Regions from separate parts of the Natronincola ferrireducens genome, predicted to be linked through region 2. Evidence: a T-box and tRNA genes for the amino acid it is inferred to sense, from the RefSeq annotation. Region 2 holds a T-box; the other holds one or more tRNA genes.

Region 1 (6,926 bases), on a different contig from region 2:
AGGATGCATTTTCCCTAGCTGCATAAATAGCTGCTTCATTCATTAAATTCTCTAGCTTAGCGCCACTAAAATATACAGTTTGTTGAGCTATTTTTTCAATGCTAATGGTATTGTCTATAGGTCTGTTTCTTGTATATAGGGCTAAAATATCCTGTCGTGCCTTTAAGTCGGGTAAGCCTATCTCTATTTGTCTATCAAAACGTCCCGGCCTCAACAGAGCTTCATCCAAAATATCTAATCTATTGGTGGCTGCCATAACGATAATTCCTTCACTACCTTTAAAGCCTGACATCTCTGTTAGTAATGCATTTAAAGTTCTGTCGGACTCATCACTACCACCTAGACCTCCACGATCCCGTTTTTTCCCTATTGCATCTATCTCATCAATGAATATTACACACTTTCCTTTTTCACTGGCCTTTTTGAACAGATTTCTAATTCTACCAGCACCTAAGCCTGCATATACCTGTACGAAATCAGAACCAGAAACCGCTAAAAAATCTACACCTGCTTCACTGGCTAAGGCCTTTGCCATTAAGGTTTTTCCTGTGCCTGGAGGGCCATATAAAATAACCCCTTTGGGCATCCTAGCTCCATATCGTTCATACTTCTTAGGATTTTTTAAAAAATCCACTAATTCCATCATATTTTCTTTGGCTTCTTCGTTTCCAGCAATATTACTAAAAGTAATGGCTGATTCTTTTTGAGTTGAAAATTCTACAGAAGACATTTTATCATATTCCTTTGAAGCTTGCTTAGAGCTTTGTTTAGGCAGAATAAAAGCTATAGCTGCAAATACCCCTACCAAAACAACAAAGGTAATAATTTGACCCATAGAATGCTGTTGCCCTACTTCTTCAACTATTATGTTTTGTACTAAAAGAAATTCCTTCAAATCATCTGTTCTAGGATGATCGGTTATAAAAGCTTTTCCATCTTGCAATTCACCCTTTAACTTAGGGCTATCGGATAAATATACAGTTCGTACTTGATTTTCTTTTACTTTCTCTAAAAATTCACCATAAGGTATTTCTAATGGTATTTCACCAGAAAAATATTGTCTATAAATACCTACTGATAAAATAGACAATATCAAAGTCACCATGCAAATTGCTATTGCTAATTTTTTATTTTTAAGCTTTTTCATTATCATAACCTCCTATTTATATAGTAAAAAATTTATATGTAATGAGAGGTTTACATAAAATTATAACACAGGTGAAGAAAATAATAAAGTTTTATAAATATAAAAGATACTAGTAATGTTCTAGTATCCTCTAAGTATCAATAGATTCCTTTATTCTTCTTTTTCTCTGAAGGCAACCTCGTCTTGTAGTTCCTTAATTAATCTTTTTTTTGTCTTTCTTGTAAGAATTTCGTAGTTGCCTACAGCAGCTGTGGCTACTAAAAAGGAATTTAAAAAACTTAAATATAAGGTTTGTAGGCTAATCGTCCCCAAAAACAATTGATTTGAAAACATAATAAAGGTTGCTACGATTAATGTGACAATCTTTTTGTCTAGAAATTCTGGTGTATAATCTTTAATAAAGTGGGTCACGATATTAGTGGCTAACACTGCACCTGTAAAGGTAGTTAACACGTCCATAGTAATGAGTTCTAGCCCCTCTGGCATTATATTTATCCTCCTAGCCCTTTTATTTACTATGTTATGCTATTTTGAAATTATTGTTCCTTTTCTACAAATCCTTTTCTCTTTTGTTTTGTAGGTAGGTTAAAAATTTTTCCTTTACTTTAATGTGCTGCTCATATTCCTCGTTATTGATTACTCCTTTAATTTTATAATATTTTAATATGTCAATTAGCTGAATAGATAGTTCTTCTAGATCTAATTCAATATCTTTTAAATCCTTCTCTCTATACTGTATCTTTTTATCCACTGCAATCTCCCCTCCATATTCTAATAATTTACTCTATCGATATGTGGTTCTCTTTTAAATGACTACTTATCTACAGTTCATCGATCTTATTGTTAAATATCAATTATTGAATTAGAGCTTTAATTGTTTTGCTAAATTGTATATTCTATAAAACAAAAAAAAATCCTTCCATTTATAAAACAAAACTAGTGAACATTTTGTATTTCTTTAAAGTTTCTTAGGTTGTTGTTAGTTAGATTTACTATATATAAATAGGAATTTATTAAATGTGTAAAAAAATAGTAAAGGAATAAAACTATTTTAAAATGAAAATAAGGGTAAAATACTAAGGAGTTTAAAATTTAAGAAAGGCTGTGATTTTAATGTTTGCTTTTTGTAAAAAATGTGATTATAAAACAGAAAATTATTCAAGAAAACGTGATATTAGCAAGCAAATTTCAGAGGATGGCGGATCTGTTGTTATATATCAAATGAAGGATAATATTTGTCCAAAATGCAAGGGTAAAGATACTCTCTACTTTACCGAAGGAGATGCTAAGGAAGTTAGAGGACTTTAAGGCTTCTAACTCTGTTGAAATTTTATTCTATAAAATTCTTTACAAGTTTCAATTTTTATTGTATACTTATTCTTGTCGAGGGGGTATGGCGCAGTTGGGAGCGCGCTTGACTGGCAGTCAAGAGGTCAGGGGTTCAAGTCCCCTTATCTCCACCAAAATGGATATTGCTATTTCAATGAAAAAGGGTTCCTTGAATGGATACCCTTTTTTTATGTTATACTATTTTCTAACATTTTTCTAACATGCATTATTCAACTTTTCATAAGCACAGTTCATGATATCTAAAAATCTTTCAAGTTCTTGGGGGTATTTTCCTCGGGAATTTTAAACCCTCATTAATTTTGGCATTTTTATATCATCTTATTGGATATATTTAGAAAAATAATTTTTTCTATGGTTGTACTCTTATTACCTAACATCATTATCTCGTTTTGTAACTCATAAAGTTTCAATTCAGCTATAAGTAAAGCTTCTATATAGATTCCTACTACACCCTTAAAAGCTTATTAAGCATTAATGAAAGTTTTTTAAAATTGTTTCCTTTAATGATTATTTATCATCTTAACTTTTGCTGTAATTCCTTTAAGTCCTCTGGTAACTCACCTTTTACTTCTACAAGTTTTCCATACCTAGGTTGAAAAAATTTTAAATAACTGGCATGGAGGGCTTGACGATTCACTAGATTTGAAGCTTTTCCATATAAGCTATCCCCGATTAGTGGGTGGCCTATATGGGTCATATGTACTCGAATCTGATGGGTTCTTCCTGTTAATAATTGAACTTCTATCATTGTAGCATCTTTATATCTTTCTATGACCCTATATTTAGTGGTGGATTTCTGTCCCTTCTCATCCACCACCCTTTTAATAGATTCAATAGCAGGGCGGTATATAGGAGCATCAATCGTATCAAAATCCTTTTCTACTACTCCTTCTACAAATGCAGTATATTTTTTTTCCACTTGATTATCCTGCATTTGTTCTGATAATATATGATGGGCATAGGGGTTTTTAGCTATTATTAATAATCCAGATGTATCCATATCCAATCGATTAACAAATCGTATCCTACAGTTTAGTCCCTTTTTGTTTAAGTAATATTGAGCTGCATTAGCAATAGTTCCCTGCTGGTGACTTTTGGTAGGATGAGTAACAATCCCCGGATATTTATTAATGATAATAAGATCCACGTCTTGATAAACAATTTCTTGAGGGATATCTTCACCTTCAAATTGACTAGGTTCTTCTGTCATGACAATTTTTATAATGTCCCCCTCTTTCACTGATTCGTGATATTTTACATAATGATCATTCAAAAGAATTGATTGATTTTTCTTCAATTTTGTTAAAAGTCGACTGGAGATATTTAATCTTTTCTTTAAAAACTCCTTTATTGTTTCATCCCTATGGATTTCAGTAACTTCATACACAATTCGATCTTCCCTTTGTTGTCCTTCTATAATCATAGTATCACCTGCCTTAAATTTATTGATTTGCCCCCCATATTATATGATTTTATATGATAACTTTCAAGAATATTTTTATAGATAAAAATTCAGTCAACTATTTATAATAATTATATTTTTTTAAGAAATATTACTATTATATCTGGAAAAGTGTAGTATAATACAATATATGTATTTTTATTTCTTGTTAAATATATTAGCTTCCTTTTATATATCTAGCAAGACTTTGATTTTAGGTTACAGTCTTAAAATTCTATTCTCTTAATTTTCAATGAAGTACCTTAAGATTATCTATTTTAAATTTAAAGGAGAATGTTTATGGTAGAAAGAAAAATAATCAATATTGTATATAACGATGCTAAAACCTCTGTAGATACTGCCTCCTATTTAAAAACTAAGCTCATACAATTAGGCTTTGAAATAGCTGTTGATTTTAGTTACGATGCTGAACTAATTATTTGTATTGGTGGAGATGGTTCTTTTTTAGGAGCGCTACACAAGTACAATTTTCCTGATATTCCAATTATAGGAATTAACACAGGCCATTTAGGCTTTTTTGCTGAGGTGAATCCAGATGAAATCGATAGTTTTTTAGAAAAATATGTATCTGGAGATTACTTTATAGAGGAACTTAGTCCTATTGAAGCTACTATTTGTACTAGAAATAATTGTATTGAAGCTAGAGGTATTAACGAAATTGTTATAAAGGGTGATAAATCTCGTACGATTCATATGACAATCTCAGTAAATAATCACCTTATTCAAAAGTTTAGTGGTGATGGTATATTGGTAGCTACGTCTACCGGCAGCACTGCTTACAATTATTCTGTTGGGGGAAGTTTGGTAGATCCAAAACTTAATATTGTTCAGGTAACACCTTTAGCACCGATCAATACCAATGCCTATCGCTCTTTTACCTCCAGTGTTATTTTCCCAACTGAAACCATTATCAAAGTAAATCCAGAATATCGATTTGAAAATTCTATTGTGTTGGTTAGCGATGGTGTTGAACATCGCTATGCAGGTATTACAGAAGTGTCTTTACAATTATCTGAGCTTAAAGTAAAAATGCTCCGTTTAAAGGACTTTAATTTCTGGAGTAAAGTTATACAAAAATTCTTATAATAACCAAAAACAAGCTAAAAGAGAAGGTGTCCCTTCTCTTTTAGCTTGTTTAACCTTTATTTATTTCTTTAAATTTAATCATCTTAGCTTCTAGCAAATTTATTTACAATTAATGCAATAGCACCATCACCAGTTACATTAGCTGCAGTTCCAAAGCTATCTTGAGCAATGTATAATGCCATCATTAAAGCAAGTTGTCCATCAGTAAAGCCTAACATTGTTTCTAAAAGTCCTAGGGCTGCCATGATTGCTCCACCAGGTACTCCTGGTGCTGCTACCATAGTAACTCCCAGCATTAGAATAAATGGAAACACTTCTCCAAATCCTAGATTTAATCCTTCTAATGCCATAACAGCAATAGCACAGGTTGTTAAGGTAATTGTACTTCCTGCTAAATGAATAGTTGCACATAGAGGTATTGCAAACTCCGCCACCTCATCAGATACATTATTATTTAATGTGCTTCTAACAGTAACAGGAATCGTTGCTGCTGAAGATTGTGTACCAATAGCAGTAAAATAAGCAGGTAACATATTTTTAATTCCTCTGAAAGGATTTATTCCTGTAATAGATCCAGCAACTAAATACTGGATGATAATATAAACAATGTGAACTGCAATAACTAGTACAAATACCCTTCCAAATACAGCTAAGGTTTCTATTACCTCACCTGAATAAGCCATTCTTGCAAATATTCCAGCTATATGTATTGGTAGTAATGGAATAATAATGGCTTCAATAACCTTTTGTATAATTTTTTGGAATTCCTGCATGAAACGCAACATTGTATCGCCTTTAATAGCTGCCATACCTAAACCTAACAAGAAGGCTGTTACTAGAGCAGTCATAACACCCATTATAGCAGGCATTTGAATTTCAAAATAAGGATTAGCTATTAATCCTTCAGCTGCTGTTTCTCCACCAGCAGTTATAATTGCTGGCAAAATTATTGAAGCTGCTAAAAATGCTAATATACCAGCCAGTACTGTGGATAAGTAAGCTATTCCAGCCGTAATCCCCAGTAATCTTCCGGCCTTACCACCTAACTCTGCAATACCTGGAGCAACAAAACCAATAATGAGTAGAGGAATAACGTAACCTAAAAAGTTACCAAAAATTCCACTAAAGGTTACTAAAAGTCTAGTAAGAAACTCAATTTTTGTAGATCCAATAACAATCCCTAGAACAATACCAATAATTAATTTTGGCAATAAACCTAAATTTTTCATCATGACACTCCTTTTCTGTAGATTTTTTGTGATTTTTTCTTGATACTTCTGATAATTATATTATTATTCCTTTTACATACTAAATTATATTACCCCATATTTCAAAAACTTGCAATACATTAAAAAATAGTATGAATTTAAAATAATTCTATTTTTATTAATGATCTAACTTTTTATTATTTAATTAATAAAATTTCTCTTATAGCAATAAAATATTAAAAATCATAAAAATATTTTTAAAATTTATTTTTTCATTGTATAATATTATATATAATATTAACTAACTAAAAACTTTTATAAATAACTAATATTTATTATAACCTTAGGAGGGATTGTTATGCGTTCCCTAATCCATGCGATAGCCCTTGATCCGTCTAAGTGCACAGGCTGTACTAACTGTATTAAGCGTTGCCCCACTGAAGCAATAAGGGTGAAAAATAGAAAAGCTAAAATACTCGAAAGTAAATGTATTAATTGTGGTACTTGTATCAATATATGTCCTTTTAATGCCTTTAGTGGTATTACCCATGATCTTCAATATATTTTTCGCTACCCTTATCGTGTTGCACTAATTGATCCTGTTTTATATAGTCAGTTTAATGAAAATATTACTCCATCACAAATTATTAATAGTATTAAACAATATGGCTTT
Region 2 (6,926 bases):
TTCTAGCTCTCTCTCTTTGTCTTGTCATTTCCTCTTCAAAGCCTTGAATATCTACTTTTAATCCTTTTTCCTCCACAATTTCTTTTGTCAAATCCAATGGGAATCCATAGGTGTCATATAGCTTAAAGGCATATTCTCCCTTTAATGTATCTTCTTTAGCCTCTTCTATTTCCTTCATGTAGCTGCTTAAAATATCTAATCCTTGTTGTATGGTTTCTTGGAAGCGTTCTTCTTCCACCTGAATGACTCTTTTAATATATTCTTCTTTTTCCTTCAGCTCCGTATAGGTTTCACCATACATTTTTATAACTGCGTCCACTAGATTGTGTAAAAAGCTTTTGTCTATCCCTAATATTTTACCATGACGGGCAGCTCTTCTTAAAAGTCTTCTTAAAACATAGCCTCTACCCTCATTGCTGGGGAGAATACCGTCACTAACCATGAAGGTGACAGATCGTATATGATCAGTAATAATTCGTAGAGATATGTTTTTCTCGTTATTTTCATTATACTTCGTATTGGTTAATTGACAGGCATTATTTAAAATATATTTCATGGTATCTACTTCAAAGATAGAATCTACGTCCTGCATGATGCAAGCAACCCTTTCTAAGCCCATACCTGTATCGATATTGGGATTAGGCAATAGATTATAGTTGCCTTCTTCATCCTTATCAAATTGAGTAAATACATGGTTCCAGAACTCCACATATCGATCACACTCGCATCCAGGCTTACAATCTTCAGCACCACATCCGTATTTTTCTCCACGGTCAAAATAAATCTCAGAGCAAGGACCACAGGGACCTACGCCTATCTCCCAAAAGTTGTCCTCTTTCCCCAAACGAACAATTTTGTCGGTGGAAAGACCAATCTTTTTGTGCCATATGTCAAAGGCTTCCTCATCCTCATAATAAATAGAAGCCCATAGTTTATCAACAGGCATTTTCAGATGCTCAGTGACGAACTCCCATCCCCATAGGATAGATTCTTCTTTAAAATAATCTCCAAAGGAGAAATTTCCCAGCATTTCAAAGAAGGTTGCATGTCTTGCTGTCTTTCCTACATTTTCTATATCTCCTGTTCTTATACATTTTTGACAGGTTACCATTCTTTTACTTGGGGGAGTTTCAGTTCCTGCAAAGTATGGTTTTAGAGGAGCCATACCAGCATTGATTAACAATAGACTTTTATCATTTTGTGGGACTAAGGGATAGCTGGGTCTTGCTAAATGCTCCTTTGTCTTAAAAAAGTCTAAAAATAATTTTCTAATTTCATTTAATCCTTTCTTTTCCATACATATCCTCCTTAAAATATCTTTTATCTATGTAAAAATAAAAAAACCCCCATCCTTACAAAACTATAGTAGGGACGAGGGTATTCTCGCGGTACCACCCTAATTACCGTAAATACGGTCACTCAGAGAAAAAAGTCAAAAGATAACGGATTATCCGATAATCTCTAATCTAACGAATAGTTATTTCAAGATTATAGCTCAGAGACTGCTTCATATACCCTATCTAGAGGTTTTCCAGCCAAGAACCTCCTCTCTATCAGAATCAAGTACTATTACTATTTCTCATCATAGCTTGTAGTTATTTTTAATTTATTATTTGCATTATATAGAATAACCTATATCTTGTCAATATATAACTAAAATTTTGCAACGTAGCTTATGAAATGCTTGCCTAAAACCTTAATGGTGGCAGCAGCAGGAACAGCTATTAAAAGTCCAATAACACCAAAGAACTTTCCTCCAATAATTAGGGCTAAAATCACATATACAGGATGGATTCCTACACTTTTCCCAACTACCTTTGGGGCAATAATCCCACTTTCAATTTGTTGAATGACTGTAAAGACAATTATCACCCAAAGGGCTTTGATGGGGCCATCCATTAGGGCAAATAGTACTCCTGGTACAATCCCTATGACAGGCCCAAAATAGGGAATGATATTGGCTGTTCCTGCTATTAATCCTACTAACACTGCAAATTCAACCCTTAATATGAGTAGAGATATAGTAGTCAATAGGCCTACAAAGGCTGCAACCGTCAATTGTCCTCTAATAAACCCCCCCAACACTTTATCTATATCCTCTGCTATTTTAATGACTTGATGTCTGCAGGATTTGGGAATTAGGAGGACAATACTTCTTTTGAATTTATCAACATCCTTTAAAAAATAAAAGGCTAATATGGGGATCAACACCAGGCCAATTACTTTAGAAAATACATTTAGTAGTATGTTGGTGATGGCGGTAACTGCTCCAAAGATGATAGCCTCTATTCTATCGATATTTAGTCGCAATAGTCCTTTAATTCCATCTAATTCTGGTGGAAGATTTTGTAGGTTACGATCATATTTTAAATAGACATCATATAGATAATCATAGATATCATTACTATATTGGGGCATTAGTTCAATCAATCTTTTTACTTCCTCTGTGATTCTTGGAATTAAAGTGAAGGAAAGTATTAGTATAATGCACATAATTGTTAAATATAACAGTAATACCCCCCATATTCTAGGGATGCCTTTGGTATATAAAAAGTGTACAATGGGATTTAGGATATAAGCTAGTACTATGGCAAAAACAAAAGGCCCTAATATTTGAAAAAGTAATCCCCTTATCCTAAACATAAAAATCATTAACAATAAAACAATAAAGATAAAAATAAATTGATAAATTTGTTTTTTCCCTACATTGACTTTATTGTCTTTTTCAACATACTGATTACCGATATGGATGAGATAATAAATAATAAAACATAGTAATAAAAAAAGGGCTAACTGGGTTAAAAAAGTAAAAAACTCGGTAAAACCAGCACCTTCTACCATAATTTTTATATTTCTTGATATAGTTTCAATTGCAGTAGTTTCCATTTTTTGATCCCCCATAATTGTAAATACTGTATACTTCTATTATACTCATAATTCCCCAATTATAAAAATAATTATAGAAATATTTTGTAAATTTTTTGTGTTTTTTCAAAAAAAGTCTAAAAGCAGCTTTTAGCTGCTTTTAGACTAAAAAATATTCATGCCACTCATAAGATTAACTGCCGTTGAAGCTATTTTTCTTCCTCGCTTCATCATTCTTTTTTGCTCTCTAGTACTCATATTTGAAAAAGCATACATACCTACTGTTGCTCCTATTACACCGCCAGTAATTAAACCCATCATTGTATCTCTTTTCATTTAATCACTCCTTTTGTTATGGAAGAGTTTAAAAGAGTTTTGGAGATAAAAAATTATCTCTATCATAGTTTTTGTTAAATGCTTTATTTTATCCCCAGCAATTTTTTCAAGCCTCCACCTTGGGATGAGATGGTTTCTAAATGGGTATTTCCTATGACAATATAGTCCCGTTGAAAATCTATATGGTTTACCAAGGGTAATATTGAATGTCCCTCTATTAAATCATCAATAACTCCTTCACTAATAATAAACGCCAGTATTTTTCCACTGTTTTTTTCAATAATTGTATCCCTTATAGTCCCCACTAAATTTTTTTGTTCATCATAAATATGAAAGCCTATTACCTTTATTGGTTTTTCCACTGCGCTATTAATTTCTGGTGCTTCATGGGGGAAAATAATATCTTTTTCTGCAACAATAATAATTTCTTCGTGGTTAATATCCTTTATTTTTTGGAAGGGAATAATACGATTATTTTTTTTTTGAGAATTTTTCATTTTAATAGAGAAAGCTATTACCTTTAATGGATTTTTCCCATATATGATATCTTTTGTATAGGTAAGTTTTATTTTTTTATCCTCTTTTAAAATAGGTACACCTATTAATTCACTTCCTCGAATCATTTCCATCCCTCTTTTTGGATAAGACATTTTTAACTGTACTATATTTTTGCTTTCTAGGTCTAAAAAAATACAGTCAATGGTTGGATGATTGGCTATAGTTTTCTATTTTTTAAATTTTTATAATAATAGCACGCTACTGTTTATTAGCATACTATATAAGTGAGAAAAGGAAGGAGGTGAGAAAGTCCAATGTATAACAGATGATAAATGTAAGTTTATGGTTATTCTGTTGCCTTTGTTATGATGCCTCCGCCTATAACAATTTCTCCATCGTATAAAACCACTGCTTGTCCTGGTGTTATAGCCCTTTGAGGTTCATTAAAAACCAACTTCATCTTATTGTCGTTATAGGGATAAACAATCGCCCCTTGGGCTTTAGCGTTGTAACGGACTTTTCCTTCCACCGTCATAGGAGCTTGTAGTTTATCAAAAGTTATAAAGTTTACTTCTTCAGCAATTAGTTCCTTTCCAAAAACCTCGTGCTTGTCTCCTAATACTACTTGGTTTTTTTCTGGTATAATATCAATTACAAAGGCGGGTTTGCCTAGAGCAATACCTAAACCCTTTCTTTGTCCTATGGTATAATAGATGATTCCCTTATGTCTTCCTAAAACATTTCCCTCTTTATCTATAAAATCACCTTCATGAATTTTCTTAGGACTGTTTTCCTTCACGAAATTCCCATAGTTATTATCTGGTACAAAGCATATTTCTTGGCTATCTGGTTTCATTGCCACTGGAAGTTCCAATTCTTCAGCCATTTTTCTTATTTCATCTTTATTGTAATAGCCTAAGGGCATTAAAGTATGTTTTAATTGTTCTTGAGTCATATTGTATAGGGCATAGGTTTGATCTTTTTCATCGGTAACAGATTTTTTTAGTAAATACCTTTGTACTCTATCATCATACTCTATTTTGGCATAATGACCAGTAGCTACATAATAACAACCCAATTGATGGGCTCTTCTTAAAAATTCTTCGAATTTAATATGTTTATTACAGGCAATACAAGGGTTTGGTGTTCTACCTTTTGTATATTCATCTATAAAGTAATTAATCACTTTTTCTTTGAATATCTCCTTAAAATTCATAACATAGAAGGGAATATCCAGCTTAGCTGCCACCCGTCTGGCATCCTCCACTGCCGATAAAGAACAGCAGCCTATGTCTGATTTTATTACCTCTTCATTATCCTGCCATATTTGCATGGTAACCCCTATTACCTCATATCCCTGTTTTTTTAAAAGGTAGGCGGCTACGGAGCTATCCACCCCTCCACTCATTCCTAAAAGAACTTTATTGTTTTTTTCCAAAATTTCCACCTCTTTATTGTTTGACAATAACAAACCCGAGAAAGCTCTCGGGTTGTTTTTTTAACAGTGTTCTCCTTCATGCTCTTCATGATGATGATCGTGATCTTCATTAGGATCAAAGCCCTCTAGTTCATCAAAATGTAGGTTGTGTTTTTGAGCATAATCATATATTGCAGATTTTACTGCCTGCTCTGCCAATACAGAACAATGCATTTTTACTGGAGGTAATCCATCCAATGCATCAGCTACAGCTCTATTGCTTAATGCTAATGCTTCCTTGATGGTTTTTCCCTTGATCATTTCTGTAGCCATGCTGGAGGTAGCAATCGCAGAGCCACAGCCAAAGGTTTTGAACTTTACATCTACTATTGTATCTCCCTCTATTTTTAAATACATTTTCATAATATCGCCACATTTAGGATTCCCTACCTGCCCTACTGCATCAGCATTTTCTATCATCCCAACATTTCTTGGGTTCATAAAATGCTCCATTACTTTATCACTATACATTTTTTGCTTCCTCCTTTATGTTTTCATACAAGGGTGACATTTGTCTTAATCGTTCTACAATTGGTGGTAATTTCTCTATAACATAATCAATTTCCTCTTGGGTTGTAGGATCTCCTAACGATAGTCTTAACGACCCATGGGCTATTTCATGGGTAAGTCCTATAGCCATTAGCACATGGGAGGGATCTAGGGACCCTGATGTGCAGGCTGAACCACTGGAGCCAGCAATCCCAACCATGTCCAAGCTCAGTAGTAGGGATTCTCCTTCAATAAACTCAAAGGAAATATTTACATTCCCTGGAAGTCTTTTGGTTGGATGTCCATTTAATCTGGTATAGGGTATTTTGGCCATTAGTTTATTAATTAATTGGTCTCTAAAATTCAATAATTGTTTATTATGACCTTCAAGATTCTCATGGGCCAGTTCCGCTGCCTTACCAAAACCTACAATGGCTGGAAGGTTTTCTGTTCCTGCTCTTCTTTTCTTTTCCTGTCCTCCACCATGAACCAATGGATGGAGTCTAACTCCCCTTCTGATATATAAAGCTCCTACCCCCTTTGGTCCATAAAGCTTATGGGCTGAAATAGATAATAAATCTACACCTAGCTCTTCTGTATCAATAGGTATGTTGCCATAGGCCTGTACCGCATCTGTATGAAATAAAATATTATTTTCTTTAGCTATGTCAGCAATTTCTTTTATCGGCTGTATCGTACCAATTTCATTGTTGGCATACATAATGGTAATTAATATGGTAGTATCCTTAATAGCCTTTTTTAATTCGTCTAGGCTAATCAAACCATATTCATCTACCTCTAAATAAGTAATTTCAAATCCTTCTTTTTCTAAATATTCACAGGTATGGAGCACTGCATGATGTTCAATCTTAGATGTGATAATGTGGTTTCCTTTATTTTTTAAACCATAAGCTACACCCTTTATAGCCCAGTTATCAGCCTCAGAACCACCACCTGTAAAGTATATTTCCTCTGTCTTTGCTCCTAGTGATTTAGCTACTCTGTCTCTAGCTATATCGAGGGCCTTTTTACTCTCTCTGCCAAAAGAATGAACACTTGATGGATTCCCAAAATGTTGCTGGAAATACGGTAGCATTTCTTCTAAAACATCTTTATTTACTGGGGTTGTAGCTGCGTAGTCTAAGTATACTTTCATGTAATCCTCTCCTTAATCCTAAGTTTTAATCCTGCTTATTGATTTGAACTTATATATAAAACATATAATTATCCTTATGCTTTATTTTATTATAATCCTGTAGCA

What was found. The T-box of region 2 lies ahead of alaS (alanine--tRNA ligase). A T-box ahead of a tRNA ligase gene usually reads a tRNA of that ligase, here a tRNA-Ala.
Region 1: it encodes a tRNA-Ala, which carries the amino acid that the T-box ahead of alaS (alanine--tRNA ligase) is inferred to sense. The anticodon was not compared.

The regions. Positions count from the first base shown of each region.
Region 1 covers NZ_FNFP01000001.1:1,076,686-1,083,611, reverse strand. The annotation lists gene BLS22_RS04985 (ATP-dependent metallopeptidase FtsH/Yme1/Tma family protein) at 1-1,147, opposite strand, end outside; gene BLS22_RS04980 (hypothetical protein) at 1,298-1,633, opposite strand; gene BLS22_RS04975 (hypothetical protein) at 1,698-1,898, opposite strand; gene BLS22_RS04970 (hypothetical protein) at 2,261-2,455, shown strand; tRNA gene BLS22_RS04965 (tRNA-Ala) at 2,535-2,610, shown strand; gene BLS22_RS04960 (RluA family pseudouridine synthase) at 3,012-3,920, opposite strand; gene BLS22_RS04955 (NAD(+)/NADH kinase) at 4,239-5,045, shown strand; gene BLS22_RS04950 (dicarboxylate/amino acid:cation symporter) at 5,129-6,274, opposite strand; gene BLS22_RS04945 ([Fe-Fe] hydrogenase large subunit C-terminal domain-containing protein) at 6,612-6,926, shown strand, end outside.
Region 2 covers NZ_FNFP01000002.1:388,894-395,819, forward strand. The annotation lists gene alaS (alanine--tRNA ligase) at 1-1,297, opposite strand, end outside; T-box leader at 1,365-1,595, opposite strand; gene BLS22_RS07415 (AI-2E family transporter) at 1,654-2,886, opposite strand; gene BLS22_RS15085 (hypothetical protein) at 3,031-3,201, opposite strand; gene BLS22_RS07420 (PRC-barrel domain-containing protein) at 3,285-3,824, opposite strand; gene mnmA (tRNA 2-thiouridine(34) synthase MnmA) at 4,046-5,137, opposite strand; gene nifU (Fe-S cluster assembly scaffold protein NifU) at 5,198-5,647, opposite strand; gene nifS (cysteine desulfurase NifS) at 5,640-6,821, opposite strand; gene BLS22_RS07440 (RrF2 family transcriptional regulator) at 6,871-6,926, opposite strand, start outside.